Regions from separate parts of the Shewanella baltica genome, predicted to be linked through region 1. Evidence: predicted binding sites of a transcription regulator. Region 1 holds the regulator's gene; each other region holds the start of a gene.
What was found. Region 1 encodes LexA, which represses DNA repair genes until DNA is damaged. Its sites were predicted from a motif close to TACTGTATNNNNATACAGTA; they were not measured.
Positions count from the first base shown of each region.

Region 2: recG (ATP-dependent DNA helicase RecG) is a predicted target of LexA. The motif match lies at 1,812-1,831, and genes of this name have one in related genera.
Region 3: dinG (ATP-dependent DNA helicase DinG) is a predicted target of LexA. The motif match lies at 1,276-1,295, and genes of this name have one in related genera.
Region 4: DYH48_RS06325 (DNA topoisomerase III) is a predicted target of LexA. The motif match lies at 1,634-1,653, and genes of this name have one in related genera.

Region 1 covers NZ_UGYM01000002.1:4,613,709-4,618,051, reverse strand. Annotated here, with positions in the region: gene coxB (cytochrome c oxidase subunit II) at 1-1,251, opposite strand, end outside; gene DYH48_RS20645 (cell division inhibitor SulA) at 1,654-2,166, opposite strand; gene lexA (transcriptional repressor LexA) at 2,163-2,783, opposite strand; gene plsB (glycerol-3-phosphate 1-O-acyltransferase PlsB) at 2,944-4,343, shown strand, end outside.
Region 2 covers NZ_UGYM01000002.1:4,397,244-4,401,586, reverse strand. Annotated here, with positions in the region: gene recG (ATP-dependent DNA helicase RecG) at 1-1,795, opposite strand, end outside; gene DYH48_RS19635 (response regulator transcription factor) at 1,980-2,558, opposite strand; partial or broken gene DYH48_RS19630 (sensor histidine kinase) at 2,558-3,637, opposite strand; gene DYH48_RS19625 (hypothetical protein) at 3,770-4,343, opposite strand, start outside.
Region 3 covers NZ_UGYM01000002.1:2,854,296-2,858,638, reverse strand. Annotated here, with positions in the region: gene dinG (ATP-dependent DNA helicase DinG) at 1-1,252, opposite strand, end outside; gene DYH48_RS13035 (DNA polymerase II) at 1,390-3,837, shown strand; gene DYH48_RS13030 (porin) at 4,061-4,343, shown strand, end outside.
Region 4 covers NZ_UGYM01000002.1:1,401,072-1,405,414, forward strand. Annotated here, with positions in the region: gene purF (amidophosphoribosyltransferase) at 1-1,024, shown strand, start outside; gene DYH48_RS06320 (hypothetical protein) at 1,212-1,499, opposite strand; gene DYH48_RS06325 (DNA topoisomerase III) at 1,666-3,783, shown strand; gene DYH48_RS06330 (alpha/beta fold hydrolase) at 3,989-4,343, opposite strand, start outside.

The sequences.
Region 1 (4,343 bases):
GGTGAGCGTGGGGAGACTCGCCGGATCGACTATGGTTGCGGAGTCGACAACTGCTGCGGGCTCAGTTGTAGGTGCGGGAGTTGGGGCCGTGTTGGCTGGTGTGGTAGCAGGTGCCTGTGTGCCAGCACTGCCGTTCATATGCTCGTTGACGTCTTTGGCCTGCATAGCATCGCCAGTATTATTGCCCCAAGCATTACGCTCATAGGTAATCACAGCGGCAATTTCTTGTGCAGTCAATTGCTTGCCAAAGGCTTGCATGGCCGTCCCTGTTTTACCGTTGAGCACAATTTCAAGGTGGCCGCTGAGCGGCCCTGTTGCTATCGGGCTGCCTTTGAGGTGTGGGAATACGCCTTGTAAACCCTCGCCATTGGGCTGGTGGCAGGCTGCGCAGTGCCCGAGGTAGACTTGCTCACCTTGGGCCATCAGATCCTCTTTGCTAAGGGTCTGTGATAAAGCGGCTTGAGCGGCTTCTGCCGCCGCACCTGCGGCTTGTTTTTGCTCTGTAACCCAGGCTTCAAACTCGGCTTCGGGTAAGGCTTGCACTACGATCGGCATAAAACCATGATCTTTACCGCAAAGTTCGGCGCACTGACCACGGTAAATACCGGGTTTGTCTATGCGAGTCCAAGCCTCATTGATAAATCCTGGGTTGGCATCTTTCTTCACGGCAAAAGCAGGTACCCACCATGAATGGATGACATCTTCAGAGGTCATCAAAAAGCGGATTTTGCGATTTATCGGCAGAACGAGTGGCTTATCGACCTCCAATAGGTAGTGTTCACCCTTGGTTTCGGTACCGTCGATTTGTGCTCTAGGGGTTGCGAGTATGCTGTAAAAATCAATGTCTTGATCGAAATAGCTGTAATGCCATTTCCATTGGGAACCCGTGACTTTAACGGTCAGATCGGCGTCGCTGGGATCTTCCATCGCAATTAAGGTTTTTGTCGCAGGAATCGCCATTAAGATCAAAATGATAAATGGCAGAATCGTCCAAGCGATTTCAACTTTAGTGCTTTCGTGAAAGTGGGACGCGACAGCGCCTTTGGATTTTCTGTGGTTGATCATGGCGTAAATCATCACGCCAAAGACCACAAGGCCAATGGCGCAGCAGATATACAAGATGGTCATGTGCAAGTGATAAACCTTGCCACTGATCTCGGTTACGCCAGGGGTCATGTTGAACCGCATGTCCGCGGCGGCCAACGGTGGTGCGAATAACACCACGAGTAAACAATACAACAATTGCTTCACAAGACTTCTCCTCTGCCAATTGCGAATAGCAACTACAAAGAAGAGCAACACAGTAAGTCTCAACTCTATGCAAACTCTTCAGTTCCCAAAAAAGCTTTTTTGACTTCAACGTGCGTTGGCGGCTGTTACTTTTAATTAAGTATTATTACTGCTGGTATTAGCCACGCTGGCACATACGACTGAAATAAATCTGTTCTCTATTTTTAGTGGCATTTTGAACGCGATAACGGCTCGATTTATTTGCCACGTGCGGCGATATATCATCGCCGACTAAACCAACCATACTTGCTGTTTAAATATTGATCAAGATCACTTATTTATCTAATTGTCTGAAAAATTGCCAAAAAAAAGCCTCACATTCATAGGCGAGGCGGCTTTCAAGGTAAAAAATTAAATGAATATTTAATGCACAGCGCTAAAAAAAGATTGTTGGCCGAAGAGGCTACCTTGCTCAATGCGTACGTCGCCATGTAAGTGACTGTTTACGTCTTCTAGCACTATGCCCATGGCGCGGGCACTTTTAGCGACAATTTGCAGGCGACGATTATCGCGTGCATCCAATGATTGGGTCCAAGTAATAACCGCACTGGACGTACCACTTGTTAAGGCTTTTTCCATCGCCCACAGGGTTTCCACTTCATCTTTCGCGTGCACCAGCAAGACTCTATCCATACGCACGCCAGCGTTGGCGAGCATTTGTTTGTAGCCAATACTCGGCGGGTTGATGAGCACTAACCAACGGCCCTGTTGGCTTAACTGGGCGAGTTGCGCGCTCAGATGGATTAATTCTTGGCGACCTTGAGTCTTAGTTGGCATGCAGGCGATAGGTGCATGGTGCCAGTCATAGTCGGCATCACGTACTTCATCGAGCCACAAGCCCGGATGGCGGGGTGCATTGCCAAGTAGTTTGTTCATAGCCAATCTCCATTACGGATCACACCGACGGCGAGTCCTTCAATTGTTAAACTTTGATAGCCTAAATCCACTTTAATCGGTGAATAGTCTTCATTTTCGGCGTGTAGATAGACCACATTACCTTTTTTTTCGAAACGTTTAACAGTGACATCGTCGTCGACTCTAGCGACAACCACTTGACCATTTCTAGCTTGTTGTACTTTATGAACTGCCAGCAAATCTCCTTCGAGAATGCCAATATTCTTCATGCTGTCGCCTTTAACCCGCAGTAAAAAATCGGCGGCGGGATGGAACATGCTGGGGTCGACTTGGTAGTACTGTTCAACATGTTCTTGGGCGAGAATAGGTTCGCCAGCGGCTACTTGACCGATAAGCGGTAAACCTGTTTCAGTTACTTCTTCGACTTCCGCAGTCAGACGAATGCCCCGCGATGTGCCTGGCATGATCTCAATGCAGCCCTTTTTCGCCAACGCTTTAAGATGCTCTTCAGCCGCATTGGCGCTCTTAAAACCTAAACGGGTCGCGATTTCTGCCCGAGTGGGTGGCATGCCAGTATCGGCAATATTTCGTTTAATTAGCTCTAAAATTTCAGCTTGGCGTGGCGTCAAAGGTCTCATGGTGTTTCCTGTTTTTCTATACAGTTACTGTTAGTATATACAGTATTATTTGCAGCGCAAGTATTAACCACTTTTTAGCTATGTTGGAGAGAATTAGCGAATATTACCCATAGTCTGGTATTCTACCGGGCTAGTAAACGTACTTAATTGCATAAGAATAATGCCTAAACACGACTCTCTTTGGTTGAAATCATTACGCTGGATCCAAAAACACTTAGTGCACACTATTGTTGTGCCTCAGGATCCCTTTGCCGATCTTAATCTGGATGCCTCCAGACCCCTTGCTTATGTGATGAAAACGGAATCGCTGAGTGACATCGCTGCTCTGAGCGAAATAACGGCTAAGTTAGGACTACCGAGCCCCTATGAGCCTTTAGTGGCAAATGGTGTGATTGCGCCTCGGGTTGTCTGCCTTCAAGGGCGTAAGCCGCTGTTTGGCGAGCGTGCCGGTAACGAGCCTTTCCTCGAATGCTTTATGCGTTTGTTGGCCGTGCATAAGGAACGCCCTGAATTAGACATTCAACTGGTGCCTGTGAGCCTGTATTGGGGCCGCACGCCAGGGAAAGAAGACGACACTATGAAGGCGGCTGTGTTTGAGCGGGAAAACCCGACTTGGCTGCGCAAGTGCTTGATGATTTTGTTTTTAGGTCGACATAATTTCGTACAGTTTTCAAATGCGGTATCCCTGCGATACATGGCAGACGAACACGGCACTGACATGGGGATTGCCCATAAATTAGCGCGGGTCGCGCGGGTGCATTTCCGTCGTCAACGTAAGGTGATGACAGGGCCTGTGCTGCCAAATCGCCAAGCACTGTTTCATTCGCTGCTCAAATCTGAGTCGTTGCGTAAAGCGATTCAAGAAGAAGCGGCCAACAAAAAGATTTCTGAGACCCAAGCGCGCGAGACGGCTATTGAGTACCTTGATGAAATCGCTGCAGATTACTCAGATAGCTTAGTGCGTATTGCTGAGCGTTTCTTAACTTGGTTGTGGAACAAGCTTTACAGCGGGATCAACATTAAAGGCGCCGAGCAAGTTCGCCAGTTGCACCATGATGGCCACGAGATTGTCTATGTGCCTTGCCATCGCAGCCACATGGATTACCTGCTGTTATCGTATATTTTGTATTATCAAGGCATGGTTCCGCCGCACATTGCAGCCGGTATTAACCTCAACTTCTGGCCCGCTGGACCTATGTTCCGTCGCGGTGGTGCCTTCTTTATCCGCCGTAGTTTTAATGGCAACAAGCTGTATACCGCAGTATTCCGTGAGTATTTAGATCAACTGTTTGCGAAAGGTTATTCGGTGGAATATTTCTCCGAAGGCGGCCGCTCACGTACCGGTCGTCTATTGGCGCCAAAAACCGGCATGATTGCTATGACGATGAACAGCGTGCTGCGCGGTATCGAGCGTCCAGTCACACTAGTGCCTGTGTATTTAGGCTATGACCATGTGATGGAAGTGGCGACTTACCATAAAGAGTTAAGTGGTAAGAAAAAGAAAAAAGAATCTGTGTGGCAGGTGTTTGGTGCGATTCGCAAACTTGGTAATTTCGGCCA
Region 2 (4,343 bases), 220 kb from region 1:
GCGCCTTGTAGAGTAACACACAATGGCTTGCGATGGCGCCTCGACCGACTCGTCCGCGCAGTTGGTGTAGTTGTGCCAAACCTAAACGTTCAGGGTTTTCAATGATCATCAGGCTGGAATTAGGCACATCAACGCCTACTTCAATCACGGTTGTCGCCACCAGTAAATGAATTATGCCCGCCTTAAAATCGGCCATAATTTGCTGTTTTTCGGCACTCTTCAATCTGCCATGCACGAGACCGATATTGAGCTCGGGCAGGGCGAGACGCAGTTCTTCGGCGGTGTCTTCGGCGGCTTGGCATTCGAGCACTTCGGATTCTTCAATCAGAGTGCACACCCAATAGGCCTGACGTTTATCTGTGATGACGGCGTTACGCACCCGTTCAAGCACTTCGTTGCGGCGAGAATCGGCAATCGCCACTGTGGTCACGGGTGTCCGTCCCGGCGGCAGTTCATCGATAATTGATGTGTCGAGATCCGCATAGGCTGTCATCGCTAGCGTGCGCGGGATCGGCGTTGCCGTCATGATCAATTGATGCGGGTGGAAACCTTGGCTCACGCCTTTTTCCCGCAGACCTAAGCGTTGGTGTACGCCGAATCTGTGCTGCTCATCTATGATAATTAACGCAAGTTTGTTAAAGACCACATGCTGTTGGAAGATGGCATGGGTACCAATCACCATCTGGGCGGCGCCGGATTCAATATCCGCAAGGGATTGCGCTCTGACCTTACCTTTGAGTTTACCCGCCAGCCAACCGACCTTAAGTCCGAGTGGCTCAAACCAAGCGGCAAAGTTAGTTGCATGTTGCTCGGCCAATAGTTCAGTCGGTGCCATCATGGCAACTTGATAGCCGTTTTCAATCGCTTGAAGAGCTGCCATCGCCGCGACTAAGGTTTTACCTGAACCTACATCCCCTTGCACTAAGCGCATCATAGGGTGCGGTTGTTCTAAATCTTTGCCTATATCGGCCACCACTCTTTGCTGGGCGCCTGTGGGCTTAAAAGGCAAAGCGGCAAGGAAGGGATTGAGCAACTGCCCCGTGGCCTGCATGGTGACGGCAGCGTCTAAATTACTGCGCTGTCTTAGGCGTAACATGCTGAGATTATGGGCGAGTAATTCTTCCTGCACGAGTCGCTGCTGGGCTGGGTGTTGGCCTAACTCTAAATCAAACTGTGAGATCCCCGCAGGAGGTCGATGCAGCGTTTGCAACGCTTGTTTAAGGCTGATGTTGTTTGGTTGCAACTGCGGTGGCAGCAGCTCAGTTAAGCCGCCATCTTCCAGTAATACCAAAGCTTGCTCGGTCAGCTTGAGCCAACTTGCCTGTTTTAATCCCTCAGTTGTGGGATAAATCGGCGTTAGGGTATCACTCAGATGAACATCTTCACCGGGATACACGACTTTATATTCTGGATGCACTATCTCAGCTTGATGGCCGCCACGGCGCACTTCACCGTAGGCGCGGATCATCAAACCGTTTTGCATGGCATTACGCTGGGCGATAGAGAAGTTAAAAAAGCGCAGGCTCAAGCTGCCCGTATCGTCGCGCACATTGCAGACCAGCATACGCTTGCGGCCTTGAATGATTTGCGTCGATTGGATTTCAGCTTCTATGGTGCCGTAACTGCCGGGCATGAGGGCGGCAATCGGATAGATTTGGGTTCTGTCTTCGTAGCGCAGGGGTAAGTGAAACAGCAGATCTTGTACTGTTGTGATGCCGAGCTTTGCGAGTTTCTCCGCGACCTTTTTGGCGACGCCTTTGAGGTCGGTGATCGGAACAAGATCCAATTGCTGCAAGTCGTTAGCACTCAATCACTGTGAATTTATACATATATTAACAGAGAATAAGCGTAAGGCAATCTCAAGCAGAATGAGGGACTTATTTGCCAGCATAACTAACGTCAGTTTGCGGTCCTTAGGTTTCGGCTAAGGCCGCAGAAATTGTCGATATGAACGAAAGAGTGGTTAACCGTGAGCGTGTTTATAGCCAGCCCTTTTGTTTGGCGATGCGTGCTGCGTCGATTCGGTTGCTGGCATTGAGTTTAGCTATGGCTTCGGAGAGGTAGTTACGCACTGTGCCTTCGGCGATGTCGGCGGTGGATTTGCCTTCACTGGCGAGGCGTAGGGCGCGGCGCTCTTTATCGTTGAGTGGGTCAACGTCACCAATTGCCATCATGGCAAGTTCAGGATCGATAACCCGTTTACCCGCCATAACTTGTTGAATCGCGTTGACTAAGGTTTCTGAGGGCGCATCTTTTAGTAGAAAACCGCCGACTCCAGCTTCGATAGCACGTTTGATATAGCCCGCGCGGCCGAAGGTGGTGATGACCACTACCTTAGTTTGACTATGTTGATCCTTTAACCAAGCTGCCAGCTCAAGGCCTGTGCGGCCGGGCATTTCGATGTCGGTTAGCAAGAGATCAAAGCTTTGCTGTTTGAGTAGGCTTAGGGCCTCGTCGCCGTCACTCGCTTGGGTGATATTAAATCCTCCCGCAAGCGTGAGGAGTGCGGCAAGCGCGCCTCGCACCATGGCTTGGTCTTCCGCCAATAAAATCTTCATTAATCTGTTGCTCCCTGCAAAGGTAAACTGACGGTAAATGCATATCCCTGTTCGAGATTATAGCTCAAGCTGCCGCCTAAGCTGTCAAGACGTTCGCGTATCCCCGTGAGGCCATTGCCTTCAGCGATAGGTTTACTTGTGCCATTATCTTTGACCTCAACGACTAGCCTATCTGCTTGCTGAATAAAGTCGATAATACATTGGCTTGCGCCGCTATGGCGTAAAATATTATTCACTAGTTCAGTGACAATTAATCCCAGCTGGCTCTCCATTCTGGCGGGCAGTTTAGGGATATTGCCTGTCAGCTCGACACTGACTCCTTTTTCCCTCAATAGTTTACACAGTTGCGTCACGCTATCCGCGAGACCCTTATGTTTGTAGTCAGATACGGTGTGACGAATTTGGCTGAGGCTCTCACGGGCAATTTGGCCGAGTTCATTAAGCTGGATTGTGGCCAGTTGGTATTCTTGTTTTGCCAGCAGTTTTTCGGCCAGTTATGCCTTAAGCGCAATCGAAGACAAGCTGTGGCCCATGATGTCGTGTAGATCGCGGGCAATGCGTTCTCGCTCAACCATAGCCGCTAAGGTACTAATTTCTTGGGTGCTTTGCTGTTCTTTCAATTTATGTTGATGACGCCTGCGTTCGGCTACGCCAAACATGCCTACACCGAGTACCAATCCTGAGCCGTAAAGCGGAAAGTAGTAACTGTTAAAGTCGTAAATCTCATTGAGGGCAAACAACAGGCCGATTAAGGCGGCAATAGCCAACAGACAGGTTCTGAGTGGATAAAAAAAACCAATGAAAAAAGCGGCAAAGGTGAATAACGAGATAGATCCTGGGTTGATTGGGGTGATTGCTGTGGCGATGGCCACCATCATCAGAATGGGGCGATAGGCGCTATTCTGATTGCACTTATAGGCCCAAAAATAACTAGCAATAAAAGGAATCAGCACGGCAAAGCTAAGGGCGATTTTCCATGCTGGATACGCATTGATGGCAAGCGGAATAAGATAAAACACTAAGTTTATCAAATACACCCAAGCGAGTTTTCGTTCGAGCTGAAGATGCGTGCTTATCATAATGCCTCCGTGAAACTGTGTTGACTGTTAATCGTTGTTCGTTGAATGCCCGAAGCTGACATCTGTGTTGATTTATTCTGTTTAGGGATTGGCGCTGGGGTCAGCGCCATCAGTCCCTGTTAACAACTTGGTCTAGTTTGCACTTAATTGCTGATTTTGTTGAAGCAAAAATTTTGCCCAACCGTAATCTGCTTGCACTTTTATAGCCTGTTGCCAATCTTCACTCGCGCCTTGGTTATCGCCTAATTCCTGTTTAGCGAGCCCGCGCCACGTGTAAGCTTCGGCTTCCCCCCAACAAATGTCGTCGCAAGGTTGGGCGAATCTTTCTATGGCCGTAGTGGCGAGCGTCTTAGCATTTTGCATGCTGCCGCCAAACATAGCTGGCGTGTTATAGGCGGCGATCGCCTTAACCAAGGCGACCCGTGGATTTTGGGATTCTAACTGTTCGGCGTTGGCAATGGCTTTGGCAGATTTCATCCCGAGAGTTGCGCCTTTGCTATTATCTAAGGCGATTTGCATGCCATAAACCGACGATAACAGCGCGAGGGATTCCGCGTCAGCTTGGCTGGTTTCTAAGGCTTCTAATGCCGTTTGCGCATTAGTCAGTGCACTGCTGGCGAGGGCTTTTTGTCCCATGACATTGGCACTGATGGCTAAGCGATAGTTCGCATAGGCTTTATCGTAATCTTGGGTGCTGGCACTCAGT
Region 3 (4,343 bases), 1.8 Mb from region 1:
GCGCCATAGGGGCACCTTTATGTTTATCTTCCTTGGCCATCATCTTCCACAATTTTTGTAGATTCTCGAGCCTTTGCAGCATAAATCCGGTTTCGGCTAATAGTGCTTCGGATTGATGTTTAGGAATGTCGCCATCTTTAATCGCTTCGGCCAGCAGTGATAGCATTTTATTAAACTGCTTGAGGGCAAGATTAGAGGTCACAGCAAGGTTTTCAGCCAGAATGAGTAATGAGTCCGGCAGTTTGCCGTGCTCAAAACGCAGACGGTTTTCAGGATTGGCAAAGTGCTTTGTCTGGGTATCGCAATAGTGAGCCACTTGATTGAGCTGGGCGATAAGATCGCCTAAGTGATCCTGCATCGCCTGCGCGGGGGCAATGATGTTGTTGCTCTTTATTTGGTTTTGTAACTTAGCGCAGGTTTTGCCAATTTTTTCGAGCCAGTCGCAGGCGCCCCTCAGCGTGGCCTGTGCACTGGAGAAATCCCGCGCCACAATCGGTAAGTGATGTGCCTCGTCGATAACATAAAACACGTCTTCTGGATCGGGCAAAATCACGCCGCCACCTAATTCTAAATCGGCAAATAACAAGCTGTGGTTGGCGATGAGCACGTCCCAGGTATCGACATCTTCACGGGCCTTATGGAACGGGCAATTTCTGTGGCTGGCGACTTGGCGATGGCAGCTGTGTTTGTCGCAGGCGATTTGTTGCCACAGGTGATCGGGCAGCGGCACGGCTAAGGTATCGATTTCACCGTTCCAGCGACCTTCGTTATAGTCTTTTAACAGGCCATGCATCATAGCCACTTGGCTATTGTCAGGCTTAGTCTGCCACATGGCCATTTGTGTACTGTTGTCGTCACCGATGAGCATCGCCAGTTTCGATAGACATACATAACGTTGTCGACCTTTGACTAGGCCAAAGCGGAAATTTAAACCGGATTGCTCAAGGAAGAAGGGCAAGTCTTTATGCAGTAATTGTTCTTGCAGGGCGACGGTCGCGGTGGCGATACAGACTTTTTTCTTGCTCGCTAATGCCAGTGGAATGGTACCGAGAATATAAGACAATGATTTACCGATACCAGTCCCTGCTTCGACCACTATGATGCGTCTATCTTTGTCATAGTCGCCGGCGAGGGTCTTAGAGATTTCCGCCACCATATAGTTTTGTTCGCGGCGCGGCCTAAAATGAGGCAAGGCGGTAGCGATATCCTTATAGATGGCGCGGATCTGGGTTTTTACATTGTCAGGTAACATGCGTCACTACTTTATCGAATTAATGCTGTACATAATAACAGTGATTGCATAGCCTAAGAAACTTTTCTGCCATTTAGCGGCATTTAAATTGAGGAACCATCTAAATTGACTAGCTACGCGATTTGGGAACCAATGCGATGAAGCCTGAGGCAACAGCGGCCGTTAGTGTACAAGGTCGAGTCTTAACACGCCATACGATTCATCGTCATGGGAGTTTAGTGTTGCAGTATTATCTGGCGACCGCTCAAGGCCCTGTGTTGGTGGAAGTTCAAGGCACTGAACACATTTGTTTTTGTCATCAAACGGATGTGGCGGCTTTACAGTTACAAACGCCGGGTCAAGTATTGCGATTTGTGCCGTTAGCGCTCAAAAGCTTTAAAGGCGGCGCGGTCAGTGGTGTTTATGCAAAATCCAGCAACAGCTTACGTACCTTACAGCGCATCGCGAAAGATGCCGACATCCCTTTATTTGAAGCCGATATTCGGCCCGAACAGCGTTATTTAATCGAGCGGTTTGTGGCGCTTGATGTGGCGTTTTTAGGGCGTTTATCTGCGACGAGTAGTCTCCTCGCGCCGACTAGCGACAGTCTTGAGGCTAACTCGCTGCCCGTGTTTATCGCCGAGCGGGCTAAGAGTATTGCCCCTTTAACGGCGGTGAATTTACGCTGTATCTCACTGGATTTTGAATGCAGCTTTGAGGGCTTACTCTATTCGGTCGCGCTATATGGTCAAGACAGTGGCCGAGACGTGGGGCAAGGCAGCCTCAAGCAGACTTATGAAAAAGTGATTATGGTGGGCGAAGCTGAATCAAACTCCCCCGAATATATTGAATGGGTAGCCGATGAAGCTGCGCTGATCCATCGATTAATCGCGTGGTTCCATGAGTTTGATCCTGACTTTATTATCGGTTGGTCATTGGTGAGTTTCGATCTCGCGCTATTGTCACGCCGCGCATTATTACATCGTATTCCGCTCACCATTGGCCGCGGCGGTGCTAAGCTCGATTGGAAAGTTGACAATAAGTTTCGCCCAGAAACCTTAGTCTTACCGGGCCGTGTGGTACTCGATGGTATCGATTGGCTCAAGGCCGCTTTTTATCGCTTTGAGCGTTTTTCGTTGGAATTTGTGTCGCGGCAACTATTAGGTGAAGGCAAGGCCATTCATAACGTGGATAACCGCGTTGAAGAAATTGACCAGCTGTTTAAGACCGATAAACAAGCCTTAGCCCATTATAATCTTACCGATAGCCGTCTAGTATGGGATATTTTTACTCACACTCAATTGTGGGATTTTGCCCTCGCGCGTGCTGAACTGACAGGTTTAGAACTCGGGCGGGTAGGGGCTTCGGTGGCGGCGTTTAATCATTTGTATTTACCACATTTACATCGCGCGGGTTATGTCGCTCCAGCAGAGCCTGTGAGTCAGGGCATTGAAAGTCCTGGCGGCTACGTGATGGATTCTGTGCCGGGTCTTTATAAACACATCTTAGTGTTCGATTTTAAAAGTCTGTATCCCTCCATTATTCGCACCTTTTTGATCGATCCTAAGGGATTGATTGAAGGTTTGCAGATGCCTGACTCTGAATGTGTTGCGGGGTTTCTTGGCGGCCGTTTCAGTCGGCAACAGCCTATTTTACCTAAGCTAATTCAAACCTTATCTGAGCAGCGCGAAAAGGCCAAGCGTGAGCACAATGCGCCGTTATCCCAAGCGATAAAAATTATCATGAACTCGCTGTATGGGGTTTTAGGCTCTCAAGGCTGCGTGTTCCATGATGCTAAGTTGGCAAGTTCGATCACGATGCGCGGCCATCAAATCATGAAACAAACCCGCGCATGGATAGAGGAGATGGGCTATCAAGTGATTTACGGCGATACGGATTCGACCTTTGTCTGGCTTGGCAGCGAGCCTGATCTTTCTGACATTAACGCTTTAGGTAAAACACTAGCGCAGGATATCAATGCTAAGTGGCAGGCTAAGATCTGTGCTGAACACCAAGTTGAGAGTTTTCTCGAGTTACAGTTTGAGCGGCATTACGAGCAGTTCTTTATGCCAACCTTAAGAGGCTCATTAGAAGGCAGTAAAAAACGTTATGTTGGCGCGTGGCGCAATGCGAGCGATGAACTTGAGCTCACCTTTAAAGGTATGGAACAAGTGCGTAGTGATTGGAGCCCCTTAGCGCGCAAACTCCAAGAGTCACTCTATGAGCGAATGTTTAACCAAAGGGATATCAGTGTTTATTTAGCCAGCGTGTTTGAAAAACTGCTTGATGGTCAGTTGGATAATGATTTGGTATTTCGTAAACGCATGCGGCGCAATATTGAAGATTACACGGCTAAATCTTCACCACATGTTAAAGTCGCCCAACAACTATGCGGCTTAACAGGTGATGTCTCTTTTGGCAAGCGTGGGGCGCAAATTGACTACCTGATTACTGTAAATGGACCGGAACCCTTACTGTACAGAACGTCACCAATTGATTACCAATACTACATTGATAAGCAAATTAGCCCTATTGCAGAACCGGTATTTTCGATAATGAAACTAAACTACATGGATATTGCGTCAAAGCAGTTGCTGTTAATATAGTGTTTTTAATGTTCCTTATGTGTTGCGATAGGTGGCGAATGTAGCGTTTTAACCTGTTTTGTAGAGGTTAACTGGTTTGTTTTTGTGATGTTAATCGACATATTCTTTAGGTTTCGCTTTGAGGGGATATTGAAAATTTGCTACCCTTTAAGTGGAAATTGTAAGGAAATATAACAACGGAATGACGTTGGCAGAACATAAACAAAAAAAGGTTAAGCACCAAATGAACAAGACGTTAGTAGCAACTGCGCTTGCAGCAATTTTTTTAGTACCATCAGTCTCGGCTATCGAGATCTATAAAGATAATAAAAATGCCGTAGAAATCGGTGGTTTTATTGATGCACGCGTGATCAACACTCAAGGGGAAACTGAGGTTGTTAACGGCGCATCTCGCATTAATTTTGGTTTTAATCGTGAGTTGACTGACGGTTGGAAAGCCTTTGCTAAATTAGAGTGGGGCGTAAACCCAGTTGGTAGCAGCGATATCGTCTATAACAATCGCTTCG
Region 4 (4,343 bases), 3.2 Mb from region 1:
TGCCTACGCGGTTGTGGCTATTATAATCGGCCAAGGCTTAGTCGCATTCCGTGACCCATTTGGTATTCGCCCTCTGGTGTTAGGTAAGCACGAAACGCCAACGGGTACTGAATACATGGTCGCTTCTGAAAGCGTGGCACTCGATGCCGTCGGTTTTGAAGTGATGCGTGATGTGGCGCCAGGTGAAGCGATTTACGTGTCAATTGATGGTCAGCTGTATACCCGTCAATGTGCTGCAGAACCTAGCTACGCACCTTGTATCTTCGAATTCGTTTATTTTGCCCGTCCAGATTCGACTATCGATAAAGTGTCTGTTTATGCCAGTCGCGTAAACATGGGCGCTAAGCTTGGCGAGAAGATTAAGAAAGAATGGTACGATCACGACATCGACGTGGTGATTCCTATTCCTGAAACTTCTTGCGATATCGCGCTGGAAATTGCCCGTTGCATGGACTTACCGTACCGCCAAGGTTTTGTGAAAAACCGTTATATTGGCCGTACTTTTATCATGCCGGGTCAACAGGAACGTAAGAAGTCAGTGCGTCGCAAGTTGAATGCGATTAACACTGAATTCAAAGGCAAAAATGTCTTGTTGGTGGACGACTCTATCGTTCGCGGTACGACGTCTGAGCAAATCATCGAAATGGCCCGTGAAGCGGGTGCCAAGAAAGTGTACTTTGCCTCTGCCGCGCCGGAAATTCGTTTCCCGAACGTGTACGGTATCGACATGCCAACGTCAAACGAGTTGATCGCCCATGGCCGTGATGCCGATGAAATCGCTAAGTTAATTGGTGCCGATGGCATTATTTTCCAAGACTTACCTGATTTAATCGAAGCGGTAAGAATGGAAAATCCAGCGATTAAGCGTTTCGAAACCTCTGTTTTTGATGGTCATTACATCACTAACGATGTAGATCAAGCGTATTTAGATCACTTGACGCAACTGCGTAATGACGATGCTAAAGCGGATCGTAACAAAGATATAGGTACTAACTTAGAACTGCATAACGTCTGTCACCCATAAGGTGAAACGTTAGGCGGATAAAAAGCCAGTGATAATGTCATTGGCTTTTTTTATGGCTTTTTTATGGAGCGTTAACCGCCACTTGGGAAAGGTATCGCGATTGGGCGAGGGGGAACATCTATGAGTGTTTGTTCTCGACATCCGCATGCGAGGCTGCTGATCTTTTCAGCCATAGGTTTTGTCGTGTTTATCCCCATATCCACAGCAGCATCCACACCCCGAATAAGCTGCTTAAGCTATGGCGGGTGACTTGATGTTTTAGCAGTAGCGATAAGCTCACCGCAATGGGCATTACTAGCATGAATCCCCAAGCTAAAGGCATGTTGATGATTTTCATTTGTCCCAGCCAAGTGCTGGTGAGCATGCTTATCGCAAGTAACATCAGGCTATGAAATAGCAGTAACTGATTAAATCTTAGTATCAATGCCGGACTGATTGTCATCGCCTGCCGCGCATTTATTGCAAACTGTCTCATAGCCACTCCTCTAAAATTTAGTGCATTCTAGTAGTTGTTGAGAACTATTCGCAATTGAATTTACACTTGATCGTTGGTATTTAAGCTCGGTTTGTCACAGAAATTTGCACTCAACGGGCGTTTGGGCTAAATTATACTGTAATTATATCCAGTGCTTGGTGTTTGTATGATCCTCTATATCGCAGAAAAACCTAGCCTAGGGCGGGCCATTGCCGATGTATTGCCTAAACCCCATAAAAAAGGCGATGGATTTATCGAAGCCGCCAATGGCGATTGCGTGTCTTGGTGTGTCGGTCACTTGCTCGAACAAGCAGAACCTGATGCCTATAATCCCGAATTTAAGTCGTGGAAATTCGAGCACTTGCCAATAGTTCCAGACAAGTGGCAACTAAAACCTAAGGCCGCAACTCGCAGTCAACTCACAGTGCTAAAACGATTAGTCAAACAAGCCAACATGCTGGTCAATGCGGGCGATCCCGACCGTGAAGGGCAGTTACTCGTGGATGAAGTGATTGCCTATCTTGGCGTGAGGGGTGACAAGTTACATCAAACTCAGCGTTTACTGATCAGCGACTTAAACCCACAAGCCGTAAAACGGGCGCTAACGCAGCTGCGCAGTAATCGCGAATTTATTCCTTTGTCCACATCGGCCTTAGCCCGTAGTCGTGCCGATTGGCTCTACGGCATGAATATGACGCGCGCTTATACCATCCAAGGTAAAAAGGTTGGTTATCAAGGCGTATTGTCCGTCGGGCGAGTGCAAACGCCTTTACTCGGGCTAGTGGTGCGCCGTGATGAAGAGATTGCCAATTTTCAATCTAAACCTTTCTATGAAGTGCTAGCGCATTTGGCGACTGAAAAGCAGGAAACCTTCAGCGCTAAGTGGCAACCCAGCGAAGCTTGTCAGCCGTACATGGACGAAGAAGGGCGAGTACTAGCCAGAGGGTTAGCGCAAAATGTGGTGAGTCGCATCAGTGATAAACCTGCCTTAGTGACTCAATTAGTGGCTAAGGACAAGAAACAGAATCCGCCATTGCCCTACAGCTTATCCGCGTTGCAGATTGATGCGGCAAAACGGTTTGGCATGAGTGCTAAGGATGTGCTTGATACCTGCCAGAGTTTGTATGAACGCCATAAACTCATTACCTATCCCCGTTCCGACAGCCGTTATTTGCCCGTCGAGCAACATAGCCTAGCGCCGTCGGTTCTTAAGGCGATTAGCAGCGGTGCCGCTGAGTTACTGCAAGGCGCCGATGCCCCCGATCCACGGCTTAAATCTAAGGCATGGGATGATAAAAAAGTGGATGCCCACCACGCCATCGTTCCTACCGAGAAAACGGCTAACTTATCCAGCTTAAGTCAGCGTGAGAGGCAGTTATATCTTCATGTTGCCCGCCAGTACTTAGCCCAGTTTTATCCGGCCTATTGTTACAGTGAAACCACAGTACAAGTGACAATTGAGGGCGGCTTATTTAATACCAAGGCGCGTCAGGATAAATCTCTTGGCTGGAAGCAACTCTTTGCCCGCCAAGAGCCAAATGGCAGTAAGGCGAGTGGCAACAAGTCGATGGAAGAAAGCGCGGGCAAGGACGATGAGGAGAATGACGAGTTTATCGGCCAATTACCGCCTCTGAAACTAGGGCAGGCTTTGCATTGTACTCGAGGCGAGTTGCTGGAGAAAAATACTCAGCCACCAAAAGCCTTTACCGATGCCACTTTACTTGGTGCTATGACGGGGATAAGCCGTTACGTAACCGACCCTGAGATCCGTAAAATTCTCAAAGAAACCGATGGCTTAGGTACTGAAGCCACCCGTGCAGGCATTATTGAATTACTGTTTAAACGCGGTTTTTTACAACGCTTAGGTAAATCTATCGTTTCGACGGATGTGGGTAAGGGATTAATTAACAGCTTACCCGCGAGTGCAACAACGCCTGACATGACAGCCCTTTGGGAAGCAAGCTTGAACGGTATTTGCCATAAAGAAACCTCCTATCAAGCCTTTATGCTACCGCTGCTAGGCACCTTGTCCACGCTTATTCACAATGCAGGAGCACAACTGCCCACCGCGCTTAATGGCTTAAAAGGCCAAGGTTATCGTAAAACGGCTGGGAATAAATCCGGTTATCGCAAGTCGCCTTACCGCAAAGCCTCTAGCTCGACAAAACGCACTGGCACGGCAAGTACCGCTAAAACAAGTACAACGACAAGTAGCAGTGCGAAAAAGTCGAGTGCGAGTTCAGGGACTCGGAGTCGAACACGCAAAGTGGCTGCTGAGGTTTGATAGGCACGAGTATAATTGGTTTTAGGGGCATTTCCGACCATTAAACAATAGCTGGAAATAGCCCTAAATTTTGGTAAAAAAAAGAGTAAACCAAAACGGTTTACTCATACGGAAATAGGTCGTTGAAACTTGCCAAAATCACTCAATAGATGAGGAGCAGGTTTATAATGTCAGCGTTAACTTAATTAGCCCTTAAAATTAACCTTTATCTTAAGGTATCGCCTCGGTTTAAGCTGATGAGCTTATCCAGTATGTGCTCACCATCCATGCGAATGCCGTTGTGTTCATATTCTGACGTTAGCCAATACTTTAGCCTGCCGACCTGTTGCGCGGTTTCTAGGCTGTATTGCATCTCGACAAACATATCTTCACTGTAAATGGCTGCGGCAACGGGGACGCGGTTTTGCGCCAGTTGTTCAAGACTATACAGTGCAGGCCAGTCTGATTTATGGGCAAGGATTTCTGCCGCGGCTTTAAGCGGTACTAAATGACTGAATTGGTCAAACATCCAAGGGTAAATCATCTCGCCGGTGAATAAAAACGGCTTACCTTGCTGATAG